3 regions of the Gordonia sp. SCSIO 19800 genome follow, and region 1 is predicted to be linked to each of the others. Evidence: riboswitches for the same ligand, from Rfam matches in the RefSeq annotation. Region 1 holds a riboswitch; each other region holds the start of a gene.

Region 1 (6,052 bases):
TCGGCAGGGGAGGGTTCTCGAGTTCGGGGTAGACCGTCTGGGACTGCAGCGGACTGCGCGTGGAACCCGACCAGGAGACCGGTCGGCCGGTGCGCAGTTCGGCGAACAGGGCCAGCTTGTCGCTGAACAGTTCCTCGTAATCGGAGAGGTCGAAACCGAACAGCGGAAACGACTCGGTGAACGACCCGCGCCCGAGGATCACCTCGGCGCGACCCGACGACAACGCATCGATTGTCGAGAACCGCTGGAACACGCGGATCGGATCATCGGAACTCAGGACGGTGACGGCCGAACCGAGACGCATCCGCGTGGTGCGCGCCGCGATCGCGCCGAGTACGACCTCGGGTGCCGACACCGCGTAGTCGTCGCGGTGATGCTCACCGACACCGAGGAAGTCGACGCCCACCTCGTCGGCGAGGATGGCCTGCTCGAGCAGATCGCGCAGGGTCTGCGACCCCGAGCGCAATGTGCCGTCGGGTTCGGCGGTGATGTCCCCGAACGTGTCGAGACCGAGCTCGACCTTCTCGATACCTACCGGGTGAGATTTCATGTCGCCCTTCGCGAAGTTGTGATCGTGCGGGGCGAAATCGGAGGAATTGCGCCCGCATTGGTCTCTTCACACGATTTCACGAACATCTTTCCAGTTCGTCACGGTGTCGAGGTCGGTGCTGTGTAATGCTTCATACCGGTTCATGTGCTCGGCGTGCGAGCGCCGATTCTTCTAGACAAGGGAGACACTCCGATGTGGGATTCATTCTGGGACTTCATCTGGTACACGATCGTCATCTTCGCGTTCGTCGCATACCTGATCGTCCTGTGGCACATCATCAGCGACCTGTTCCGCGACAAGGCGGCTTCGGGGTGGGCGAAGGCGGCGTGGGTGGTCTTCCTGATCATCTTCCCGTACATCACCGCCATCGTGTACCTGCTCGCGAAGGGCAAGGGGATGGCCGAGCGTCAGCGTGAGGCGTACAGCGAGGCCAAGCAGGCGTCCGACGAGTACATCCGGTCCGTCGCAGGCACCTCACCGACCCAGCAGATCGCCGACGCGAAGAACCTGCTCGACTCGGGCGCGATCACCCCTCAGGAGTTCGAACACTTGAAGAGCAAGGCCCTCAGCGGAACCGCCTGACGGTCCCTCGACACAGACAACGCTCCCCGATGGCGCCGGTCGCCGTCGGGGAGCGTTGTCTGTTCTCCGGTTCGGGACCGGCGTCGCGTCAGTCCGCCGACCCGACGCCCACACGCCACAGCGGATTGACCGGACCGTGGCCGGCGCCCAGTGGATACGCGGCCGCCAGGCAGCGGGTCACCCAGTCCTTGCCGAAGCCGACCGCCGCGGGAACGTCGTGCCCGTGGGCCAGCGCGCATGCGATCGCGGCGGCGAGGGTGTCGCCGGCGCCGTGGTCGTGCGGGGTGTCGATGCGTTCGTGGCTGAGCTCGATGAACTGGTCGCCGTCGTAGAGCAGATCGGGGGAGTGGTCCGAGGTTCGCAGGTGCCCGCCTTTCACCAGCGCCCAGCGCGGCCCGAGATCGAGCAGTGCCCTGGCCGCGTCGCGCTGCGACGCGGCATCGGTGACCGCGATGCCGGTGATGAGCCGGACCTCGTCCAGGTTCGGTGTCACCACCGTCGCGAGGGGAAACAGGCTGTGCCGCAGGGTGTCGAGTGCCGAGTCGGCGAGCAGCTGGTTGCCGTGCATCGACGCGCACACCGGATCGACCACCAGCGGAACGGATGTGTCCCGGCCGATTCCGCTCGTGCGGCACTGCTCGACGATGGCCTCGATGATGGGCGCCGACGCGAGCATCCCGGTCTTCGCCGCGGCCACACCGATGTCACCGGACACGGAGTCGATCTGCGCCGCCACGGTCTGCGGTGAGATCTCCTCGAACCCGCTCACGCCTACCGAGTTCTGGACCGTCACCGCGGTCACCGCGACACACCCGTGCACCCCGAGCAGGGCGAAGGTGCGCATGTCTGCCTGTATTCCCGCGCCCCCGCCGGAGTCCGAACCCGCGATCGTCAGGACCCGTACCGGGGCCGTTCCGGGCGGTGACAGCGGGAGTCCCGTGTAGGCCTGTTCGTCGACCGTGCGCTGATTCGCGTCGACTGTGCGTCGTCGTGCGTCGTCTGTGCGCATCAGGCGCCGCCGGTCGTCTGGAGCGGGAGGTACACGCGGTTACCGGCCTCGGCGAACTCGGCCGACTTCGCGGCCATGCCCTCGGCGATAGTCCGGTCGATGTCGTCCGTGGTGACGAGACCGTGCTCCTCGGCGTAGGCGCGGACGTCCGCCGAGATCCGCATCGAGCAGAACTTGGGTCCGCACATCGAGCAGAAGTGGGCGGTCTTCGCGGGCTCGGCGGGCAGCGTCTCGTCGTGGTATGCGCGCGCGGTGTCGGGGTCGAGGGCGAGATTGAACTGGTCGGTCCAGCGGAACTCGAAGCGCGCCTCGCTCAGTGCGTCGTCGCGTTCCTGTGCCCGCGGGTGGCCTTTGGCCAGGTCGGCCGAGTGCGCCGCGATCTTGTACGTGATCACGCCGACCTTGACGTCGTCGCGGTCCGGAAGTCCTAGATGCTCTTTCGGAGTCACGTAGCACAGCATCGCGGTGCCGGCCTGAGCGATCATCGCCGCGCCGATGGCCGAGGTGATGTGGTCGTAGGCCGGCGCGATGTCGGTGGCGAGCGGACCCAGGGTGTAGAAGGGGGCCTCCTCGCACAACTCCTCCTCCAGGCGCACGTTCTCGGCGATCTTGTGCATCGGGACGTGCCCGGGGCCTTCGATCATGACCTGCACACCATGCGATTTGGCGATCGCGGTCAGCTCGCCGAGAGTGCGGAGTTCGGCGAACTGGGCCTCGTCGTTCGCGTCGGCGATCGATCCGGGGCGCAAGCCGTCGCCGAGGGAGAACGTGATGTCGTAGCGGCGGAAGATCTCGCACAATTCGTCGAAGTGCGTGTACAGGAACGACTCCCGGTGGTGCGCGAGACACCAGGCCGCCATGATCGAACCGCCGCGCGAGACGATGCCCGTCACCCGCTTCGCGGTCAGCGGAACGTAGCGCAGCAGGACACCGGCATGCACGGTCATGTAGTCGACACCCTGCTCGGCCTGCTCGATCACGGTGTCGCGATACAGTTCCCAGGTCAGCGAGGCGGGATCGCCGTTGACCTTCTCCAGCGCCTGGTAGATCGGAACCGTCCCCACGGGGACCGGCGAGTTACGCATGATCCACTCGCGGGTGGTGTGGATGTCGGCGCCGGTCGAGAGATCCATGATCGTGTCGGCGCCCCAGCGGGTGGCCCACACCATCTTCTCGACCTCGTCGGAGATCGAGCTGCGCACCGCCGAATTACCGATGTTCGCATTGACTTTCACCGCGAAGTTCTTGCCTATGATCATCGGTTCGGACTCCGGATGCCGGTGGTTCGCCGGGATGACCGCTCGCCCGATCGCCACCTCCGACCGGACCAGTTCGGGGTCGATGCCCTCTCGGGCGGCGATGAACCGCATCTCTTCGGTGATGATCCCGGCCCGCGCCCAAGCTAGCTGGGTGCTCGCGCCGTCGACCGGTTCCGGGCGGCGCCAGTTGTCGCGGGTGGGGGCGAGGCCCTTCTCGACGTCGATGCGCGCCGTCGGATCGGTGTACGGACCCGAGGTGTCGTAGACGTCGAGGTGTTCGCCGTTGGTGAGGTGGATACGACGCTGCGGGACGCGCAGGTCGCCGACCGTGAGGTAGTGCTTGGTGCTGCCCTCGATCGGACCGAGGGTCAGGAACCCTGAGTCGGCGGGTGCGCTGCCGTCGCGAGTCGCGGATACACGTGTGCCCATGGCTTGTCTCCCTACGCCGGCATTACCCGGACAGGTTCGAGCGGTCGGCGACCGCCCGTCGCCATCTCAGCCCTCGGTCATCGTGAGAGCCCCCGCGGTGTAGTTGTCGTGCGTCCGCCACCCTACAGCGCGGAGTTCGTTCGGGTCGTAGGGGTGCGCGCGACCGTCTCGATGTGCGACGACCGGACGATCGGGGTCATCAGTTACGGTTCCGTAAGGTACCGTGTGACCCGGATCACAAGCGGGGCCTATGCCGAGGTTCGGACGGCACATGTCAGTGGTCCGATGTCCACGATCAAGAGGTGAGGAGGGTCGGGTGCTACGCAAGCATCGTCAGCGACCACCACAGTCGGCGAAGTCGATCCTGCAGCAGATCTCGCAGGTGGTGCACAATCCCGACCGCGACCGGTTCGAGCTGTGGGTCGCCGGCGACCTGGTCGGCGTGCTCGGCTATTCGACCGAGACGGTCGACGGTCAGACCACCATCACCGTCCTACACACCGTGCTCTACGACGAGTACACTGGACATGGTCTCGCCACCCGACTCACCCGCACCGTCGTGCACTTCACCCGCGAGCAGGGCGCCCGCCTGCGGCCCGTGTGCACCTTCACCAAGCACTATCTCGACGGCCATCCCGGGATCGTGACGCTCGCGCCGGTGTGATCCGAAGGTAAGCCTCGGCGGCTCCAGAACATTCCTCGCCGGACCCTTCGAGGCTCGTCGCTATCGCTCCTCGCACCTCAGGGAGCAGGGGTTACGCGCTTCCGTCGGATTATGGAGCGGTGGTCGCGCTCCTCGCGCCGGTGTGAGGAACGGGCTCCGACTCGGCTCAGCCCGCCGACGGCTCCGACAGCAGTGTCTCGCGGAGCACCTTCTTGTCGATCTTGCCGACTGCGGTGACCGGCAGTGTGCGTACGACGCGGACCACGTCGGGCAGTTTGAAGGAGGCGAGTCCGCGGTCGGCGAGGAAGGTGCGGATCGCGGCGAGCTCGAGTGGTCGGGCCGGGGGGTGTTCGTGCGAGAGCACGACTGCCGCACAGATCTTCTCACCGAGGGCGTTGTCGGGCAGCCCGACCACCGCGACCTGCCGGACCGAATCGTGGGCGAGGAGGTTCTCCTCGACGTCGTCGGCGGCGACGTTCTCCCCGGCGCGCACGATGGTGTCCTTGATGCGGCCGGTCACGGCCAGGTGCCCCGACGGCAGCCGGGTGACCTTGTCCCCGGACCGGTAGAAGCCGTCCGGCGTGAAGGACTTCTCGTTGTGCGCCGTGGCGCGGTAGTAACCGCGGATCGTGTAGGGCCCCCGCACCAGCAGTTCACCTTCTTCCCCGTCGGGGACATCGGCTCCGCCCTCGTCGACGACCCGCACCTCGTCGAGCTCCGACATCGGTGCCCCTTGCACTTGGTGCACCAAGTCACGCGGGTCGTCGGTCCGGGTGTAGCAGATCAGCCCCTCGGCCATGCCGAAGACCTGCTGGACGACGGGGCCGAGGGCCGCGTCGAGGGCGACGGCGTCGGACTGTGCCAGCTTGGCGCCGCCCACCTGCAGCAGGCGCAGGGAGCTGATGTCCGCCGGCTCCCACTCGGTCGCCGCGCACCAGAGTTGCGCGAGCGCGGGGACGAGCGCGGTCACCGTGACGCGGTGCCGCTCGATGAGGTCGAAAGTGTTGTCCGGACTGGGGTTGTCGGCTAAGACGACGTGGCCGCCCGCACCGAAGACGCCCAGGATTCCCGGGCAGCACAGCGGAAAGTTGTGCGCGGCCGGCAGGGCGACGAGGTAGGTGTCGTCGGCGGTGAGGCCGGCGACGTCCGCGGACAGCCGGGCGTTGAGGTCGTAGTCGTCGTGCGTGCGCGCGATGAGTTTCGGCAGTCCGGTGGTGCCCCCCGACACGAGGAACAGGGCGGGTAGCCCGGCGTCGGGGGCAGCCGGGAGCTCGACCGAGGCGGGGTCGGCGTCGGGGAGCGGTGTGAATCGACCAGGTTCGCCGGAGATGAAGACCTGCGCGACGTCGGGCACCCGTGACTGCAGCTCGGTCGCGAGCTCGCGATAGTCGAACCCCCGGCGGCCGTCCTCACCGATGTAGGCGACCGCGCCGGCACCGGCTGCGAGATGGGCGATCTCGGTGATCCGGTGCGCGGGCAGCGTCATCACCGGAACGACACCCGCGCGTAGGAGGCCGTACAGGGTGACCGCGAAGTCGAGGGAGTTGTTCAGCTGCAAC
Region 2 (6,052 bases), on a different contig from region 1:
CCCCACAGCCGGTCGTCTCACCCCTGAGGGCCGCCTGGATCGTGCGGAACTCCCGATCGCGCTCGACGAGCGGCCAATTCGTGGACATAACCGCGAATTTTAGTCTGCTGGGCCCTACAATGGGCCGCCCGGAAGCACCAATGTGGTCCGACCGGATGGCCCTGTCGACACGCGGCCAATCCCGGATTTGACATCGGCGGAAGAAAATCCGCGAACTACGCATCCCGGGCATTGGTCACGGCCACTGCCGCCGCCAGCAACACGATCGTGAAGCCCGCGAAGTAGGCCAACGAACCGTAGGCGTTCCAGTGGAACGTGTCGCTCCCGCCGGCGAGGAAGTTCCACCCGTTCAGGAACGGCAAGAACGACACGATGTGCTCGCCCACCCGCGGGAGCACCGACACGATGCGCTCGAGGGCCAGCATCCAGACGAGCACGATCGCCACCGCACCGGCCGAATGCCGCACCAACGCACCCACCGCGAGGCCGATCAGCGCGCACAGCATCGCGAAAACCGGCGTCCCCCAGAGATGCCGGACGGTCTCGGGTCCGGTCAGCGAGACTCCGACGCCGGCGAGCACCTGCGCCGCCACGACCGCGACGACGGACACGATGGCCACCACCGCGAACGAGAGTCCGCCGAACACGACCGCTTTCGCGAGGAGGACCTGTGGCCGACGCGGGATCGCCGCGAACGTCGGTCGGATCGTGCCGAAGCGATATTCGGTGGTGACGCCCAGGATCGCCATGATCGCGAGCACCGCGACCCCGAACTGGTTGACGCCGAGCAGGAAGTCGTCGGTCAGGGTGTCGGTCTCACCGGGACTGCCGTAGGAACCGCCGGCGATGGCGCCGAGCAGCACCGCGAAGCCCAGGCCCAGCACCACGACGACGCCGAGGCACCAGTACGGCGACCGGGTGCTGGCGAGTTTGATCCGTTCGGCGTTGATCGCGGCGATCACCGGTTCACTCCCCCGTGGTTCCCGACGGCCCGGTTGTGGGCGTCGGGGTCGTGGACGGCGCGGTTGTCGACGGCGGTGTAGTCGACGGCGTGCGCCGTCATCGACATGAAGACCTCTTCCAGTGACGCCGACTCGGCGGCGAGTTCGTGCAGGGTGATGCCCGCGGCGGCGGCGAGGTCGCCGACCCGATCGGTCGTGGTGTCCGGCACGCGCATCACCGGGCGCCCGTGGGCATCCGGGTCACCCGGCGCGGGATTCAGCCCCGCCGACGCGAGCGCGGCATGCAACTGTTCGAGCTGCGGGCCGCGCACCCGCACCGACTGCCGTGCCCGCCCGGTGAACTCCGCCACCGAACAGTCGGCGATCAGCCGGCCCCGCCCGATGACGACGAGATGGTCTGCGGTGAGCGACATCTCGGTGAGCAGATGGCTCGACACCAACACCGTCCGCCCCTCCGCGGCGAGCTTGCGCATGAACCCGCGGATCCACACGATGCCCTCCGGGTCGAGGCCGTTGACCGGCTCGTCGAACAGCAGTGTGTGCGGGTCGCCGATCAGGGCACCCGCCAGCCCGAGCCGCTGCGACATACCGAGCGAGAAGCCGCCGGCGCGCTTCTTGGCCACCGAGGTGAGCCCGACCGTCTCGAGCACCTCGTCGACGCGGGCGGCCGGGATCCGGTTGCTCGCCGCGAGCCACCGCAAGTGGGACCGCGCACTGCGATTGGGATGCACCCACCGGGCGTCGAGCAGCGCACCGACCTGCCGCAGCGGATGCTCGAGGTCCCGGTAGCGCTGCCCGTTGATCGTCGCCGTGCCCGATGTCGAACGGTCGAGTCCGAGCATCATCCGCATGGTCGTCGACTTACCCGCACCGTTGGGGCCCAGGAAACCGGTGACCCGTCCCGGCCCCACCTCGAAGGTGAGGTCGTCGACCGCGCGTTGACCGCCGAAGTCCTTCGTCAGATTCGCTACCTGCAACACGACTCGACCATAGCCGCCGAACCCCGAGCGGCCCGGTCTGTCATTCGGACGGCCTGCCGCGGGACCGCGGGTCAGTCCCGGTCGCGCCCGGGTGAGGACGCGTGCGCCCAGAAACGCTTGGGGATCCGGCCCGCACGCGCGGCCAGGCGGCCCGCGGTCACCGCGTGCCGCATCGCCGTCGCCATCAGTTCAGGGTTCTCCGCCCGGGTCACGGCGGTGGCCAGAAGCACGCCGTCGCAACCGAGTTCCATCGCCAGGGCCGCGTCGCTCGCCGTGCCGATGCCCGCGTCGAGAATGACCGGCAGCGGGTCGTCGAAGCGGGTGTGGCAGTCGTCGACGATCATCTCGATGTTGTGCGGGTTGAGGATTCCGAGTCCGGTCCCGATGGGCGATCCGAGGGGCATCACCGCCGCCACCCCGAGATCGGCGAGTCGCGCGGCCAGGACCGGATCGTCGTTGGTGTAGGCCAGCACGACGAAACCGTCGGCCACCAGTGCGGCCGCGGCGTCGACGAGTTCGATGGCGTCGGGCATCAGGGTGCGTTCGTCGGCGACCACCTCGAGCTTCACCCAGTCGGTCTCGAACGCCTCGCGCGCCAGCTGGGCGGTCAGGACCGCCTCGGCGGTGGTGTGACAGCCCGCGGTGTTGGGCAGGACGGCGATGTCGAGCCGGCGCAGCAGATCGAAGACCCCGGTGCCCGAGGCCGCGTCGACGCGCCGAACCGCGACGGTGGTCAGCTCGGTCCCCGACGCGACCAGCGCGCGTTCCAGGGTCGCGAGATTCGACGCGCCGCCGGTACCGGTGATGAGTCGCGACGAGAAGTCGCGACCGGCGATGCGCAGATGGTCCGCATCCGGGATCGTCTCGTCGCCGGACTTCTGCTCGGTCCGCGAGGCGTCGGGCTTCAGATCGGCGAGGTCAGCCACCCTGCACCGCCGTGACGATCTCGACGACGGCACCGTCGGTCATCGTGTGCCGGTCCCAGCGGCCGCGCGGGACGACCGCGCCGTCCACCGCGACCGCGATCCCCCGGTCCGGCAACCCCAGCCCGGTGACGACGTCGCGCACCGACGTGTCGGCGCCGACGTCGACGCTCTTGCCGTTGACGGTGATGCTGGCGGTGATACTCATTCCTCTGCTCCTTCCAGAATCGACAACACGCGGGCGGCGGTGCCCGGGGCGAGGACGATCCCGTTGCGCCCGTGCCCGGTCGCCACGACCGTTCGTGTGTCCACACGGGTGACGATCGGCAATCCGTCCGCGGTGCACGGCCGCAGACCGGCCCCCGCTTCGGTCAGTTCGTAGGTCCGCAGCCCGGGGAAGACCTCGATCGCGTCGGCGAGCAGATCCGCGACCCCGCCGGCCTGCGGCGCGCGGTCGGCCGTCCCCTCGGCCTCGTACTGGGTGGCGCCGACGACGACTCCGTCCTCGCGCGGCACCAGGTACACGGCCCGCCCGTGGAGGCGTGCCCGGACGACGTGACCGGGCGGCGGCACCGACCAGCGCGTGCGGTGCAGGCGGAGGATCTCCCCCTTCGCCGCATGCAGGTCCACACCCGGCCAGAGGGCCGCGGTGCCCAGTCCAGCGGCGAGCAGGATCTGGGTGTCGGAACCGAGGTCGTCGAGGTCGGCCAGGGATTCGACGCGCGCGGAGACCAACTCGGCACCCGCCGACGTCGCGGCGGCGCGCAACGCCTCGAGCAGCCGCCGGTTGTCGACGGACCACTCGCCGACCGCGCGGTAGCCACCGACCAGTCGAGAGCTCAGCGACGGTTCCAGGGTCCGGATGTCGCGGCCGGTCACCGACTGCAGCGCGGCATCGGTGGCGGGCTGCCCGGCCCAGACGAAATCGGCGAGATGCCGCAGGTATTCGATGTCGGTGGCCGAGGCCGCGACGAACAGCGAGTCGGTGGCGGTGACGACACCCGGGTCGTCGAGCCGCTTCACGAGCGCCGGCCACAGCCGGACCGATTCGACCGACAGGGCCAGGGACGCGTCCTCGCCGGGATGACCCTCGCCGAGTGAACCGAGCATGCCGCCGGCGACCCAGGACGCGCGCTCGTCGGTGCCGGCGTCGAGGACGCGAACCCGCCATCCGGCGTCGGCCGCGGTGAGCGCACAGGTCAGCCCGATGACACCGCCCCCGACGACCGTCAGGGCGCGGTGGGCAGGGCGCTGCGGTGGGGAATCCACGCTGGGAATCACCTTCCTTCGCCGGAATGACCCGGATCAGGTTCGACGGTCAGCGGAATCTGTCCGCACTCTCAGCCCGGCCGATCCGGACTCCCGTGTGTTCGTGCGATCCACCCTACGCCGGGGCGTCGGGGGTCCGGTTAGCCTGGTCGGCGTGACGACCCCGAACCGCACCAGCTCCGCGTCGACGGACCCCGGCTCCGCGACGGACCGTCGCCGGCGGCTCTCCACGGCCCGCCTGTACCTGTGCACCGACGCCCGGCGCGAACGCGGTGATCTGCTCGACTTCGTCGACGCGGCGCTCGCGGGCGGCGTCGACATCGTGCAGCTGCGCGACAAGAACTCGCCGGGTGAGCGCGAATTCGGGACCCTGGAGGCGGGCGAGGAACTCGAGATCCTCGCGGGCATGCGGACGGTCGCCGACGCGCACGGTGCCCTGCTGGCGGTCAACGACCGCGCCGACATCGCGGCGCTCTCCGGGGCCGATGTCCTGCACGTCGGACAGGGCGACCTGTCGCCGTCGGCGGCCCGCCGGATCGTCGGACCGGACGTCGTCATCGGCGCCTCGACCCACGACCCCGAGCAGGCTGCCGCCGCGATCGCCGACGACGACGTCGACTACTTCTGCGTCGGTCCGTGCTGGACCACCCCCACCAAACCGGGCCGCGCCGCCGCCGGCCTCGACCTCGTGTCCTCAACGGCCGCAACACAATCAGCCAAGCCGTGGTTCGCCATCGGCGGGGTCGACGCCGGCCGCGTCGGGGAGGTCACCGCGCTCGGGGCGCGGCGCATCGTCGTCGTGCGGGCCATCACCGCGGCCGACGACCCGGCCGCCGCAGCCGGCGACCTCGCCGCGATGCTCTAGCGGTTCCCTGGCGGAAACACGTTTGCCCGGTCGGTGTCGCGGGTCTATGGTGGACCGATCATGTTGTGCATCACGAGCGTTCTCGTAACCCGCCGCAGCGGGGTCTGAATCTGACCGACCCCCCGCTGCGGGTCGGTTGCGCTCTCCAGTCGGTCATCCGTTCTTCGACCGAAATCGGTTTTCGAGATGCACCCTCTTCATCTACCTCGTCGATCCTGTTCGTGGACCGAGCGCGACGACCGGCACGGCGGCGACCACTTCGCCGCACGTTTCGGCCGCCCGCTTCCCCCTGGGATGCACGAGGAGGCCGCCGGGATGACCTGGCCGGAATTCACCGACGAGTACTCCCGTGGCGGCACGATCCGGCTGGGCTCCTTCTCTGCCGTCCCGTACTCGGGCGACCTGGTCGAGTGCCGCGCGACGCTCGCGATCGCCGACCGCATCATGTCCCGCAGCGCCGTCGCCGCCGGCCCCGTCGGTGCGATGACCTCGATCCTCTACGACGTCGGCGCCCCGGTTCAGATCGTCCGGCTGCACCAGCGGGTCGTCGACGGCATGGTCACGACGTTCCTGCTGTGCGAGCACGACGGCCGGCAGGCCTGGGCCGTCGGTGAGGGCGCGAGCAGCGACGAGGCGAACGTCCACGCGCTGGTCGCCGGGGCGAACCGACTGCTGGAGTCCGACCGCGCCGGGGTGTGACCCCGGGCTCCTCAGGGAGCGGTGATCAGCTCTGGGGATCCAACATCGCGATCCGGTCGCGGAGGACGGGCCACGCGAGTCCGAACGCGGGGTGCAGCGGTAGTTGATCGACGCGCTTCTCGTCGACCCATCGCAGTTCCGTGGATTCGAAGTTGGCGACCGTGCGGACCGGCGAGTCCGTCTCGGCGATGACCGTCGTGTAGGTCCATCCGCCGGGCGCCTCGAGGGTGACGACCGCTGCGACGACGCGCAGATCGTCGGCGGTGATCCCGGCTTCTTCCTCGGCCTCGCGGATCGCGGTGTCGATGGCACCCTCGTGCGAGTCGCGGGCCCCGCCGGGCAGCGCCCACGTGC
Region 3 (6,052 bases), on a different contig from region 1:
CTGCATGCCGTGCGCGACGACGTCGTCCATGCCGGCCGCGTTCACGACGTGGTCGGAGAAGTGGATCGGGTTGGGGTCGCCGGCCACGCCCGCATAGTTCGCGAGATTGCCGCGCGTCAGCAGGTACCGCTTGGGCGTGAGTTCCTGACCCACCGTGAGCGTGTCGAAGTCGACGGCACCGAAGGCGCCCGGCGACTGCGTCGGGTCGGGGAGGTCGTAGCGACCCGCCTTCGGCTCGACGGTGTGCCCGGATTCGCCGATGGCGTCGACCTTGATCATCACGTGGTCGAGGGACGCCTCGAGTTCGGGGTCGACGTCCATGCCGGGACGCGCGGCCAGGGAGGTCCACGTGGTCATGACCGGCTCGTCGTGCTGGTTCCAGATGACGTTCTTGGTGACCATCAGGTCGATCATCTCGGGACTGCTCACATGGCGGAACGACTCGAGCGAGACGTCGCAGATCAGGCGGTCCCCGACCTTCATCGGCTGGTGGTAGACCAGCCGCTGATCGGTCTGCATGATCTGCCACATGTCGTAGCCGGTGACGACGTCTTCGAAGAGCTTGCGCTGGGCGATGATCCCGAGCACCGACACGTAGGTGGGCGCGGCGATCAGGCGGTCGTGACCGAAGGCCCGGGCGCCCTCCTCGCTCCAGTGGGTCGGGTGCGCATCCTGCACCGCCATCGCGTGCTTACGGATCTCCTCGCGGCCGATCTCGTAGTAGTCGTCGACCGTGTAGTGGAAGCCGACGAGGCTCTGCGTGTGGGCGGCGATCTCGTCGGGGGTCGGCTTCGCGCCACCGTTCGACGCCTCGTCCGGACGATCCTGGATCTCGGCTCCGCTTACCTGTGACATTGAGCTCTACTCCCTTCGGGCCCGACACAGCAAGACGGGCTGCCTCATCGAGAGGCAGCCCGCTGCTGGTGGTACTTCGAAACGGCCGACGACAGCGTCAGCGCGATTCCTTGTGCCCCTGATGCTTGCCGCAGTTCGGGCAGAACTTCTTGATCTCGAGGCGATCGGGATCGTTGCGGCGGTTCTTCTTCGTGATGTAGTTACGGTGCTTGCACACCTCGCAGGCCAAGGTGATCTTGGGGCGAACATCTGTTGAGGAGGCCACTTGATTGCCTTCTTTCGGGTGGTACGTGGTCGGGTTCGGAAGTTCCCTCAGGGCTTGCGACCCTTGCGCTCGGTTCCGGTCGGACCCGATGTGTAGCGGTGGAGGGACTCGATCCCTCGACCTCACGATTATGAGTCGTGCGCTCTAACCAGCTGAGCTACACCGCCCCGCGGACTTCTCGTCCAGCGAGCCCCCTGACGGAATCGAACCGTCGACCTTTTCCTTACCATGGAAACGCTCTGCCGACTGAGCTAAGGGGGCGTGCCCCGGGCGGTTGTGCCCGAGAGCCTTAACGAGGTTACACACTCGCGTCTGCGCTAGACAAATCGCTGGTCGGAGACCGTCTGTAGAGCAGTTTCGCGAGAATGGACCACGCTGTGGCAGGTATAGGATTCGAACCTATGTAGCTTGCGCGACGGATTTACAATCCGCTCCCTTTGGCCGCTCGGGCAACCTGCCGTGCCGCTCTTCCGGCCACCGTGACGGCCGTACGAACAACGCCGTGAAGAATACAACGAACACCGCATCAACGCGCAAACCGGCTGGTCAACAGGCCGGGACACGGTCGTGGCACAGGCGTCCCACTGCGACCCCCACTCCTGCTACTGTGGCTGCGTTCTGACACGGGGTGCTCCGCGACGCGGGGCTGAGATGAGACCCGAGAACCTGTCCAGGTAATGCTGACGAAGGGATGTCATGTCTGTGCATGCGCGCATGCCGGTCTCCGGCCGATTCTCCGACCACCTCTGGGAGGAGACGAAGGGGTTGCGGACGGCGATCGACGACCTCGAGTTCCTGCGGCGGCTCGGCGACGGGACGCTGCCACTGGAGGTGTTCCGCACCTACATGGAGCAGGACTCGCTGTACCTGGCCGGGTACGCGAAGGCCCTCGCCATCCTGGCGTCGAAGTCCCCCGACCCGCAGACCGCGGGGTTCTGGGCGAACTCGTCGGCCACCGCGGCCACCGTCGAGTCGGCGCTGCACGGCGACCTGCTCAACGGCGGCCAGCTGCCTCCGCGTGAGGGCGAACCCGAGCCGTCGCCGGCGTGCCTGGGGTACGTGTCCTATCTGACCGCCGTCGCCGCGACCGAGTCGTATGCGGTCGGCGCCGCCGCGGCCCTGCCCTGCTTCTGGATCTACGCGGAAGTCGGCCGGGCCCTGGCCGCGAGTGCGGCCCAGGTACTCGCCGCCGACCCGAACCACCCCTACGCGCAGTGGGTGACCACCTACGACGCCCCGGATTTCCAGGAATCCGCCTCGCGGGCAAGGGAACTCGTGGACGAGGCCGCGGCGCACGCCGGCGAGCGGGAGCGGGCCGCGATGGCCACGGCGTTCACCGTCGCCACCCGGTTCGAGCTTCTGTTCTGGGACACCGCGCTGAACCCGCAGCCGTGGCCCGCCGCATGAGCGCCCGCGCGCGCCGCCTCCTCACCGTGCTCGCCGCCGCGGTCGTCGCGTCGTCGGCGATCACCGCATGCGGTTCGGGCGCCGATTCGGACGGCACCATCCGATTCGCGCTCGACTGGTCCCCGAACACCAACCACACGGGATTGTTCGTGGCGCAGCAGCGCGGCTGGTTCGAGGAGGCCGGACTCGACGTCGAGATCCTGCCGTACAACAACACCGCCGTGGACACCATCGTGGACGCGGGCAACGCCGAGTTCGGTATCAGCACCCACAACTCGTCGACCTTCTCGCGGGCATCGGGCGCGCAGACCATCTCCGTGTTCGCGCCGCTGCAGAAGTGGGCCACCGGCATCGGTGTCCGCGCCGACCGCCGCGACATCACGAGCCCGAAGGACCTCGACGGGAAGACATACGCCGGTTTCGGCGACCCGGGCGAGGAGAAGACCCTCGAGCAGGTGATCCGAAACGACGGCGGCACCGGCGAGTTCACCTCGGTGACCCTCGGGACCTCGGCTTACGAGGCGGTCTACTCCGGTCAGGCCGACTTCACCGTCTCCTATCTCGCGTGGGAGGGCATCGAGGCCGAACATCGCGGAACCCCGATGAGGTACTTCCACTACACCGACTTCGGATTCCCGGAGGCATACGCGATCGTCGTCGACGCCAACGAGGACTGGCTGGCGGACAACCCGGACCGCGCGGCGGCCTTCGTGACGGCGCTGCAGCGCGGTTACCAGGCGGCGGCCGACGACCCGGACGCGGCGGCCCGCGACCTCCTCGCCGCCAACCCCGGTGCGTTCAACGACGAGCAGTTGGTGTTCCAGAGCCAGCGCATGCTGGCCGGTCAGTACATGAAGGACGCCGACGGCCGGGTCGGGCGACAGACGCTCGAACAGTGGGCCGGGAACTCCGGGTTCCTGTACCGCAGTGGTCTGCTGACCGGCCCGGACGGGGCGCCGCTCACGACCGAGCCGGACTGGTCGACGTACTTCACCAATGACTACCTCGACACCCCTCGGTAGCACCGGCCTGCGTCGCATCGCGCCCGCGCTCGTCGCGGTGGTCGTCCTGGTGGCGGTCTGGCAGGTCTACGTCGACGTCAGCGGAATCCGGCCGCAGGTGCTGCCGTCGCCGTCGCGCGTCGTCGCGCAGGGTTGGTCGCACCGCGCGGAGATCGGGGTGCACGCCGCGGCGACGCTGCAGGTGACCCTGATCGGGTTCACGGTTTCATTGGTCCTGGCCTGGCTGCTGGCCATCGTCGTCGATTTCTCGCCGGCGCTGCGACGGGCGTTCGTGCCGTTGTTCGTCGCCTCCCAGACCCTGCCGATCATCGCGATCGCACCGCTGATGATCATCTGGTTCGGCTTCGGCCTGCTCCCGAAGGTGCTGGTCATCGCCCTGGTCACGTTCTTTCCGGTGGCGATCGGCCTGATCGAGGGATTCGCCGCCACCGACCGCGAGGCCGGCGCGCTGATGCGCAGCATGGGGGCGACCCGCGGCCAGGTCTTCCGGTACGTGCGGCTCCCGTCCGCGCTACCGAGGTTCTTCACCGCGTTGCGGATCGGTATCACCTATGCGGTGGTGGGCGCCGTGTTCGCCGAGTACGTCGGCGCCACCCAGGGCCTCGGCATCTACATGAGCCTGCAGAAGAACTCGTTCCGCACGGACCTGGTGCTCGCGGCGGTGCTGGTGACCGCGCTCCTGAGCGTCACGCTGTACCTGCTCACCTTCGCCGTCGAGCGGGTCGTCGCGCCCTGGGCCCGCGCCGAGGACCGGAACCACCATGACTGACCACCGGCTGGTCCCGGACCACCGACTGGTCGTCGACCGGCTCACCAAGTCCTTTCCTCGACCCGGACGCGGACAACCGCCCCGGCAGGTTCTCGACGGGGTGTCGTTCACCGCCGAGCCCGGTGAGTTCGTCTCCGTCATCGGGCCCAGCGGATGTGGCAAGAGCACCGTCTTCGGCCTGCTGGCGGGCCTCGACGTCCCCGATTCCGGCAGCGCGTCCGTCGGCTCCGAACCCGCCGTCGCCGGACACTGCGCGTACATGCCGCAGAAGGACCTGCTGTTCCCGTGGCGCACCGTGCTGGACAACACCATCCTCGGGCTCCAGGTGCAGGGCGTGCCGACGAACGAGGCCCGACGCCGGGCCGCGGACCTCTTCCCCGCCTTCGGACTCGCCGGATTCGAAGACGCCCGCCCGTTCCAGCTGTCCGGCGGGATGCGACAGCGCGCCGCACTCCTGCGCACCGTCGTCTCGAATCGCGACCTGGTGCTGCTCGATGAGCCGTTCGGCGCCCTCGACTCACTCACCCGGACCGAGATGCAGACGTGGTTGCAGTCGGTGTGGCAGCGCTATCGGTGGACGGTGCTGATGATCACCCACGACGTCCGCGAGGCCGTCCACCTCTCGGACCGCGTGATCGTGCTGTCCGCCCGCCCGGCCACCGTGGTCCACGAGGTGCGTGTCGACCTCCCGCGCCCGCGCGATCCGGCGGGGCTCACCGCTCCCGAGTTCGTCGCCCTCGAGCGAGAACTGCTCGAGGTGCTCCACGACGAGTCACGTCGTGCCCTCGCCGAGCAGGCACAGCGTCGGACGTCCCGGTAGACCCCCGCGGCCGCCCACTTGCGCTGATCGCCATGACATACCCTGTCGGACATGGCTGATTCATCGTTCGACGTGGTGAGCAAGGTCGACCGGCAAGAGGTCGACAACGCCCTGAACCAGGCTGCCAAGGAGTTGTCGCAGCGGTACGACTTCCGCGGCACCAACACCGGCATCGAGTGGTCCGGCGAGGAGAACATCGTGATCACCTCGGACGCCGAGGAGCGCGCGCAGGCGGGCCTCGAGGTGTTCAAGGAGAAGTTGATCCGACGCGACATCTCGCTGAAGGCCTTCGACGCCGGCGAGGTCGTCGGCTCGGGCAAGACCTTCAAGATCACCGGCTCGCTGGTGCAGGGCATCGACTCCGAGCACGCCAAGAAGATCTCCAAGAAGATCCGCGACGAGGGGCCGAAGGGCGTCAAGGCGCAGATCCAGGGCGACGAGCTGCGCGTGTCGAGCAAGAAGCGCGACGACCTGCAGGCCGTCATCTCGTTGCTCAAGGGCGAGGACTTCGGTATCGCCCTGCAGTTCGTCAACTACCGCTGACCCGCCCGGTCGGTGGGTCGGCGGCACCGAACCCCGACCGTCGGAAACCCAGACGGGCGCTGCGTCGTTTGACCGGATGAGGCGCCTGCACTCCGCGGCCGGCACCGGGTTCGCCCGGGCCGCCCGCGGAGCCCGAGACCCGCGGCGCCGGACAGACGAGGACCCGATGCATTTCAACGGATTGAAGACGGCGGCTCTGCTGGGTCTGATGTCGGCGATCATCGTCGGCATCGGCGCACTGTTCCAGAGCCCGCTGATCCTGTGGGGATCGGTGATCGTCGCCGTCGGCATGAACGCCTACGTCTACTTCAACAGCGCCAAGATGTCGCTGAAGGCGATGCACGCGCAACCGGTCACCGAACTGCAGGCAC

Evidence for each region. A riboswitch is a leader RNA that binds a small molecule or an ion and turns the genes downstream of it on or off. The one in region 1 is predicted to bind thiamine pyrophosphate.
Region 2: another riboswitch for thiamine pyrophosphate. It lies ahead of thiO (glycine oxidase ThiO); the one in region 1 lies ahead of thiC (phosphomethylpyrimidine synthase ThiC).
Region 3: another riboswitch for thiamine pyrophosphate. It lies ahead of KB201_RS04765 (TenA family protein); the one in region 1 lies ahead of thiC (phosphomethylpyrimidine synthase ThiC).

What each region holds. Positions count from the first base shown of each region.
Region 1 is NZ_JAGRQM010000004.1:328,063-334,114, forward strand. It holds gene KB201_RS07370 (LLM class flavin-dependent oxidoreductase) at 1-550, opposite strand, end outside; gene KB201_RS07375 (SHOCT domain-containing protein) at 743-1,132, shown strand; gene thiD (bifunctional hydroxymethylpyrimidine kinase/phosphomethylpyrimidine kinase) at 1,221-2,141, opposite strand; gene thiC (phosphomethylpyrimidine synthase ThiC) at 2,141-3,829, opposite strand; TPP riboswitch at 3,821-3,935, opposite strand; gene KB201_RS07390 (GNAT family N-acetyltransferase) at 4,146-4,493, shown strand; gene KB201_RS07395 ((2,3-dihydroxybenzoyl)adenylate synthase) at 4,660-6,052, opposite strand, start outside.
Region 2 is NZ_JAGRQM010000014.1:8,871-14,922, reverse strand. It holds gene KB201_RS15950 (LuxR C-terminal-related transcriptional regulator) at 1-88, opposite strand, end outside; gene KB201_RS15945 (ABC transporter permease) at 216-962, opposite strand; gene KB201_RS15940 (ABC transporter ATP-binding protein) at 959-1,942, opposite strand; gene KB201_RS15935 (thiazole synthase) at 2,014-2,802, opposite strand; gene thiS (sulfur carrier protein ThiS) at 2,861-3,073, opposite strand; gene thiO (glycine oxidase ThiO) at 3,070-4,134, opposite strand; TPP riboswitch at 4,130-4,241, opposite strand; gene thiE (thiamine phosphate synthase) at 4,289-4,999, shown strand; gene KB201_RS15915 (hypothetical protein) at 5,315-5,698, shown strand; gene KB201_RS15910 (NUDIX hydrolase) at 5,724-6,052, opposite strand, start outside.
Region 3 is NZ_JAGRQM010000003.1:163,995-170,046, reverse strand. It holds gene KB201_RS04790 (fused (3R)-hydroxyacyl-ACP dehydratase subunits HadA/HadB) at 1-855, opposite strand, end outside; gene rpmG (50S ribosomal protein L33) at 953-1,120, opposite strand; tRNA gene KB201_RS04780 (tRNA-Met) at 1,214-1,287, opposite strand; tRNA gene KB201_RS04775 (tRNA-Thr) at 1,309-1,381, opposite strand; tRNA gene KB201_RS04770 (tRNA-Tyr) at 1,499-1,579, opposite strand; TPP riboswitch at 1,735-1,829, shown strand; gene KB201_RS04765 (TenA family protein) at 1,817-2,527, shown strand; gene KB201_RS04760 (ABC transporter substrate-binding protein) at 2,524-3,549, shown strand; gene KB201_RS04755 (ABC transporter permease) at 3,524-4,318, shown strand; gene KB201_RS04750 (ABC transporter ATP-binding protein) at 4,311-5,138, shown strand; gene KB201_RS04745 (YajQ family cyclic di-GMP-binding protein) at 5,190-5,681, shown strand; gene htpX (zinc metalloprotease HtpX) at 5,848-6,052, shown strand, end outside.